Regions from separate parts of the Cupriavidus sp. 2TAF22 genome, predicted to be linked through region 2. Evidence: predicted binding sites of a transcription regulator. Region 2 holds the regulator's gene; the other holds the start of a gene.
What was found. Region 2 encodes LexA, which represses DNA repair genes until DNA is damaged. Its sites were predicted from a motif close to ACTGTATNNNNATACAGT; they were not measured.
Positions count from the first base shown of each region.

Region 1: dinB (DNA polymerase IV) is a predicted target of LexA. The motif match lies at 1,945-1,962, and genes of this name have one in related genera.

Region 1 is NZ_JBFRFX010000013.1:58,036-61,438, forward strand. Features, by position in the region: gene AB4Z48_RS16690 (23S rRNA (adenine(2030)-N(6))-methyltransferase RlmJ) at 10-867, shown strand; gene AB4Z48_RS16695 (hypothetical protein) at 1,243-1,734, shown strand; gene dinB (DNA polymerase IV) at 2,025-3,188, shown strand; gene AB4Z48_RS16705 (hypothetical protein) at 3,222-3,403, opposite strand, start outside.
Region 2 is NZ_JBFRFX010000005.1:869-4,271, forward strand. Features, by position in the region: gene AB4Z48_RS07760 (DUF808 domain-containing protein) at 1-302, opposite strand, end outside; tRNA gene AB4Z48_RS07765 (tRNA-His) at 548-623, opposite strand; gene AB4Z48_RS07770 (hypothetical protein) at 760-930, opposite strand; gene lexA (transcriptional repressor LexA) at 1,048-1,704, opposite strand; gene AB4Z48_RS07780 (asparaginase) at 1,935-2,933, shown strand; gene rpsF (30S ribosomal protein S6) at 3,035-3,403, shown strand, end outside.

The DNA of each region.
Region 1 (3,403 bases), on a different contig from region 2:
CCCCTTCTCATGTTCAGCTACCGTCACGCCTTCCACGCCGGCAACCACGCCGATGTCCTCAAACATGCCATCGTGGTCCAGTTGCTGGAGCAGATGACCCAGAAGGACAAGCCGTTCTGGTACATCGACACGCATGCCGGCGCCGGCCTGTATGCGCTGGACCATGCCTACGCGCAGAAAAAGGGCGAGTTTGAAACGGGCATCGCCCGCCTGTGGCAGGCCGCCGCCGCCAAGCGGCCCATGCCCACGCTACTCGAGGACTACCTGGAACAGGTGCGCACCCTCAATCCCGACGGCAACCTGCGGCACTACCCCGGCTCGCCCTGGCTTGCCTGGCAGATGCTGCGCGAGGCCGACCGCCTGCGCCTGTTCGAGATGCACAGCACGGAGATCCAGGTGCTGCGCGACAACTTCCGGGGCGCCGGCCGCCGCGTCATGCTGTACGACGGCGACGGCTTCACCGGCATCAATGCCATCCTGCCCCCTGCGCCGCGCCGCGCCGTGGTGCTGATCGACCCCTCCTACGAAGACAAGCAGGACTACGCCCGCGTGGTGCGGACCGTACAGGATGGCCTGCAGCGCTTTGCCACCGGCATCTATGCGGTCTGGTACCCCGAAGTGCAACGCCGCGAATCGGTGCAGTTGCCGGTGCAGCTGAAAAAACTGCCGCTCAAGAGCTGGCTGCATGTCTCCCTCACCGTGAAGCAGCCGGTCGCGGGCGGCCTGGGCCTGCACGGCAGCGGCATGTTTATCGTCAACCCGCCGTGGCGCCTCAAGGAAAACCTGGAAGCAGCCATGCCCACCCTGGTCACGCTGCTGGGCCAGGACGCCGGCGCCCGCTTCACGCTCGAAGCCCAGGAAAGCTGAGCCACCGTCCCGCCATTGCCTCCTGCGCCCGTGTGACCCCAACGGCATGGCGGCGGAGCCTGACCCCCTCCCCGCCCGCACTGTGCCGGTGTCAGCACCATGACAAGGGCAGCCGCGCCAAGGCCCGTAGACATTACGCGACATAGGCGCCGGGAAGACCAGATCTAAGCATCTTCTACTTGGCCCGGACGGGGTAAAACCGTACGATCTTTCCCCAAAACCTCGACGCAAGGCTGCCGGCTCAGATGCACCCAAGCGCACGAGGTTGCATCGGCATGGCAGGCCGCCAGGTCAGCGCGGCCACCATGCGCACGGACAGGACCGGAAACCACAGGACCGGCCGCCGGAAATCGATACAAGGGTCAAAGGGGTCATATGAAGACATTGAGCGGAGCCCGCGATGGCTGGGCAACGGACGCCGACACGTCCGACCGGGGTATCTGGAAGAACACCATCGCCGCCGCCAGCCATGCACTGGAAACCGTCGCGCTGATCGAGCACGGTGTCGGCATGACACTGAAATTGCAGCGCAAGGTACGGGACCTGCGCGAACGCCTGCGCACCACCCAGGCCGAACTCGATCGCTATCGCGACCTGCACGCCCATGCGCTCGAAGCGCTGCGCAATGTCGAGCGCCCCGCGCCGGAAGACACCAGCAAGCTCCGCGCCGACGGCGAGGCCCTGCGCATGCGACACCGCGCCTACAAGCTCCTGATCGAACACTACGCGCGCGCCGGGTCGCCCATCGACCTGGCGGTCTTCGCCGCGCAGCGCCGCCAGGTGCTGCAGCACATGCTGTTCCAGCAACGCCGGGGCGTGCCGGCAGCGCAGATCAGCGTCGACGATATCGGATTCCTGCTGCGGTAAGCGCCGCTCCGGCGCAGCCTCGGACCGCTGTCAGCGGGCGGTGGCGAGCCGCGCGCCGGCTGCCGCTGGCCGCTTGTGACAACCGACCGCCGGCCCGGCCGATGTCCGCGCGGGTGGCGCGCACCGTCTTGAGAATCGTCGCATTGCGCTTGCAGGCAAAATGAAAGCGCGTTCGCCGGCGGCATCGATGCCCGGCGCAGAGTTCGATATACTGTATATGCATACAGTTATCGCGACACCCCGCCCCGGCATGGCCGGATGGAGGCGTCGCCAATCCCTGCCAGCCGACAATGCCTTCCGCAACTCGCCGCATCGCCCACCTGGACATGGACGCGTTCTACGCTTCCGTCGAACTCCTGCGGTACCCGGAGCTGCGCGGCATGCCCGTGGTGATCGGCGGCGGACGCAACGCCGTGCCCGAAATCCTGCCGGACGGCAGCCGGCGCTTCGCCCGCCTGCGCGACTACGCCGGCCGCGGCGTCGTCACCACCTCCACCTATGAAGCACGCGCGCTCGGCGTCTTCTCGGCCATGGGCATGATGAAAGCCGCCCAACTCGCGCCCGACGCCATCCTGCTGCCCACCGACTTCGACTCCTACCGGCACTACTCCCGCCTCTTCAAGGCCGCCGTCCACACCTTCACCGACCAGATCGAAGACCGCGGCATCGACGAAATCTACATTGATCTCAGCGAAGTCGCCGGTGAACCGGCCGATCTCGGCGCGCGCATCAAGCAAGCCGTACGTGAAGCCACCCAGTTAAGCTGCTCGATCTGCATCGCCCCCAACAAGCTCCTGGCCAAGATCGGCTCCGAACTGGACAAGCCTGACGGCCTCACCCTGCTCGGCGCCGACGACATCCCCCGTCGCATCTGGCCGCTGCCCGTGCGCAAGGTCAACGGCATTGGCCCCAAGGCGACCGAAAAGCTCGCCGCGCTCGGCATCGCCACCGTCGGCGACCTCGCCAGCGCCGACCTTGGGCTGCTGCAAAGCCACTTCGGCCGCAGCTACTCAGCCTGGCTGGCGGAAATCGCCCAGGGCCAGGACGACCGTCCCGTCGTGGTCAGCTCCGAACCGAAGTCCATGAGCCGCGAAACCACCTTCGAACGCGACCTCCACCCCCGCCAGGACCGCCAGGCCCTCTCCGAAATCTTTACCGCCCTGTGCCAGCGCCTGGCCGAGGACCTCCGCCGCAAGGGGTACGTCGGCCGCACGATCGGGGTAAAGCTGCGCTACGACGACTTCCAGACCGTGACCCGCGACCTGAGCATGCCCGCGCCGACGGCCGACGCCGTATTGCTGCGGCGGGCGGCGACGGAATGCGTGAAGCGTGTCGCGCTGGACCGGAGGATCCGGCTGCTGGGCGTGCGCGTCAGCACCTTGACGATGGCCGGCGGGGAAGATCTTGCCGTGCTCCCGGTGCAGGGCGAGTTGCCGTTCGGGGATGGCGAATAGGCTGGGGACGATGGCGGCGGTGCGTACCCGTACCTAGTCGTAGGTTTCCCAGAAAAAGCCCCGGGCGAGGTCCCGCTCGAACTCGGCAGTCCAGGACGTGCCGCTTGCCGCGGGATAGGACTGGCGAGCGCCGGTCAGGTTGGCCTGGACCGCCACCTTGCGGGGAATGGGACCCACCGCATCCCGGGGAGGGGCCTCCTCATCAAGGACGACCG
Region 2 (3,403 bases):
TCGTAGCAGAGGAAGGCGCCGCCGGCCATCAGCAGCGGCACGATCGCCCACGGGATGACGGCACTGATGGCCAGCGCGGATGGTACCAAGATGGCCTTGTTGCGCAGGGATCCCTTCGCAACAGCCCAAACCACCGGCAACTCGCGTTCAGCGTTGACACCGCTGACCTGCTGGGCATTGAGGGCGAGATCGTCGCCGAGCACGCCCGCGGTCTTCTTGGCGGCCAATTTGCTCAAGGCCGCCACGTCGTCAAGCATGGTAGTGATGTCGTCGATCAGCAGAAGCAGGCTCGAGCCAGCCATATCCAGATCTCCCGGGTGGGTAGCGAGAAAGCAGATACGTCGCGCATTTGCCGCGCGCATGGAGCATACGGCGTCGTCAGAATACCGCTATTGCCTCGTTGAGCCAGGCAAATAACGCGAGTGCGTAGACGAAATGGGGAGGGGAGAGGGCGCCGGAATCGGCTTGCGATCGGGCCTGAGACAAATAACAGACCCACAAACAAAAACAGCGAGCTTCGCAGCTCGCTGTTTTTGCAATGCAATTCTGGGGTGGCTGATGGGACTCGAACCCACGACGACAGGAATCACAATCCTGGACTCTACCAACTGAGCTACAGCCACCGTCGTAGTCTTTCAGCTGAGTGCTGATCGACGAAAAACAAGATTATACAAACTTCATTCGCGGATGGCTAGTACTTCGCTCAAATTTTTTCGTGATGCCAGGGCGCCGTTGAATCGAGGGATACGCAACGCGATTTCACGCGGAGAGCTTGGGGAGATCTTCCAGTTCGAGCATGCGGCAGATGGCTGCCATGCTGCCGACCATGGTGCGGCGTTGCGCGCCCTGATAGATACGCACGCCCTTGGACTGGCGGAACGGGACGGGCTTGACGGGGCGGCGGGCGGAGAAGCGGTTGGCTGGCAGCATGGCTACACCTGGTAATTTGCAACAACAGTTGGCGGCACCCGCGGCGCGGGTGGCGTTGGCACAAACGGGTGCAGCTTGATGCGGGGCAGGCCCGCTCCAGCCGCACTTGTTGAATCGTCAGAAGGCGCCGGTACGAATCAGGCCGACGGCAATGCCTTCGAGCGAGAACTCTTCGCGGCCGGGCTCAACGATGATGCTGGCGAAGTCGGGGTTCTCTGCGATCAGTTCGATGGTGTCGCCCCGTCGGTTGAGGCGTTTGACAGTGACGTCGTCGCCGAGGCGGGCTACGACGATCTTGCCGTTGGCGGCTTCGCTGGCGCGTTTGACGGCGAGTAGGTCGCCGTCGAGGATGCCGGCGTCGCGCATGCTCAGGCCGCGGACGCGAAGGAGGTAGTCGGGCTGGACTTCGAATACCGAGGCATCGACCTGATACTGGCGGTCGATATGCTCGGCCGCAAGGATTGGGCTACCTGCGGCGACACGCCCGACCAGCGGCAGCGTCAGTTGCATCACGCCGGCCATGGGGAGGGAGAACTGGTCGGGCAGTTCCGAGTCGCTGCGCCATACCTTGAGGCGAATGCCGCGCGACGCGCCAGGCGTGAGTTCGATCACGCCTTTTCGTGCCAGGGCGCGCAGATGTTCTTCTGCGGCGTTGGGCGAGGAGAAGCCGAACTTGGCGGCGATCTCGGCACGGGTGGGCGGGAAGCCGGTGTGCTGGAGGGTGCTGCGAATCAGGTCGAAAATCTGCTGCTGTCGCGGTGTCAGGGTCGCCATGGTCGCCGTATGTGAAAGCACTGTATGTTTAAACAGTATGCTGTGATTTTATACAGTATCGAGTGAAGTGCAAGCGGAATTTTGGGAGGCTGCTCATCGACAGGCGCTTTGTCGCACGCCAGGCGGGTTGTGCTGGTCGCAAGTGTGGGGCGGTAAGCGAGTTACAATCCGCGGCACGCAAATCGCTGATTTCGTGTCTTTTGAATCCGGATTCCAACACGTCCCCCGCCATGTCCCTATTGCGTCGCGTCGTCGTGCTCGCCACCGGCGGCACCATCGCAGGTTCCTCCTCCAATCCGGCCAGTAGCGCCAAATACCAGGCGGCCACGGTGCCGGTGGCGTCCTTGCTTGGCGCGGTGCCGGCGCTCGGCAGTGTGGCCCGCATCGAGGCCGAGCAGGTCGCCCAGGTAGATAGCAAGGACATGTCGTTCGCGCTCTGGTCGAGGCTGGTCGAGCGCATCCGCTTCTGGTCCGCGCAACCCGACGTTGCCGGCATTGTCGTGACGCACGGCACCGACACGCTCGAAGAGACGGCGATGGTGTTGCACCTCGCTTGTCCCGTCGGGCTGCCCATCGTGCTGACCGCGGCCATGCGGCCTTCGACCTCGTTGTCGGCCGACGGGCCGCTGAACCTGCTCGACGCCGTGCGTGTGGCCAGCCACGCGCAGGCGGTGGGGAAGGGCGTGCTGCTGGTCATCAACCAGGAGATCCACGCCGCGCGCGACGTTGTGAAGGCGCACACGTCGGCAGTGAACGCCTTCGCTTCGCCAGCGGGCGGGCCGGTCGGTTATGTGCAGGATGACTTCGTGGGCTTCACGCGCGCCCCGGCGCGGTTGCCGGCCGCGGCCATGCCGATGCCGCAGGCCTGGCCCAAGGTGGAGATTCTCGCCAGCTATGCGGAGCCGGGCCGGGTGGTCGTCGACGCGCTGGTCGGGGCGGGCGTGAACGGTCTTGTCGTGGCGGCCGCGGGCAACGGCTCGATCCACCAGTCGCTGGCCGAGGCATTGGCCGAGGCGGCCGCGGCCGGCGTGGCGGTCGTGCGCAGTTCGCGCACCGGTGCGGGTCATGTGGCGATTCCGGTGGCGCCGCGGCCGGCGTCCGGTGTTTTCGTTGCGGCCGGCAACCTGAATCCTTATAAGGCACGCGTGCTCCTGCTGTTTGCCCTGGCGGGGACTCCCGCGCTGGCGTCCGATCCGGTCGCGCTGCAGGCGCTGTTCGCGGGGAGTTGAAGCGACTTGCCGAGTAAGGCGAAAGCGCGCTATACTTTAAGGCTATCCAACCTTGCCGCACCGGACATGGCGCCCGGGTGGCTTATCCAAAAGGAGCGTCAATGCGTCATTACGAAATCGTATTTATCGTCCATCCGGACCAGAGTGAACAAGTTCCGGCCATGATCGAGCGTTACAAGACGCTGGTCACGTCGCAGGAAGGCCAGATCCACCGCGTGGAAGACTGGGGCCGCCGTCAGATGGCCTACATGATCCAGAAGCTGGCCAAGGCTCACTACGTTTGCCTGAACATCGAATGCGGCAAGGAAACCCTGGCTGAACTCGAACACGCGTTCAAGTTCAACGACGCGGTGCTGCGCCACCTCATCGTTCAGACCAAGAAGGCCGAAACCGCACCGTCCCCGATGATGAAGGAAGTGCAGCGCGAAGAAGCCCGCAAGGCCGCGCAACAGACCAGCGAAGCCCCGGCC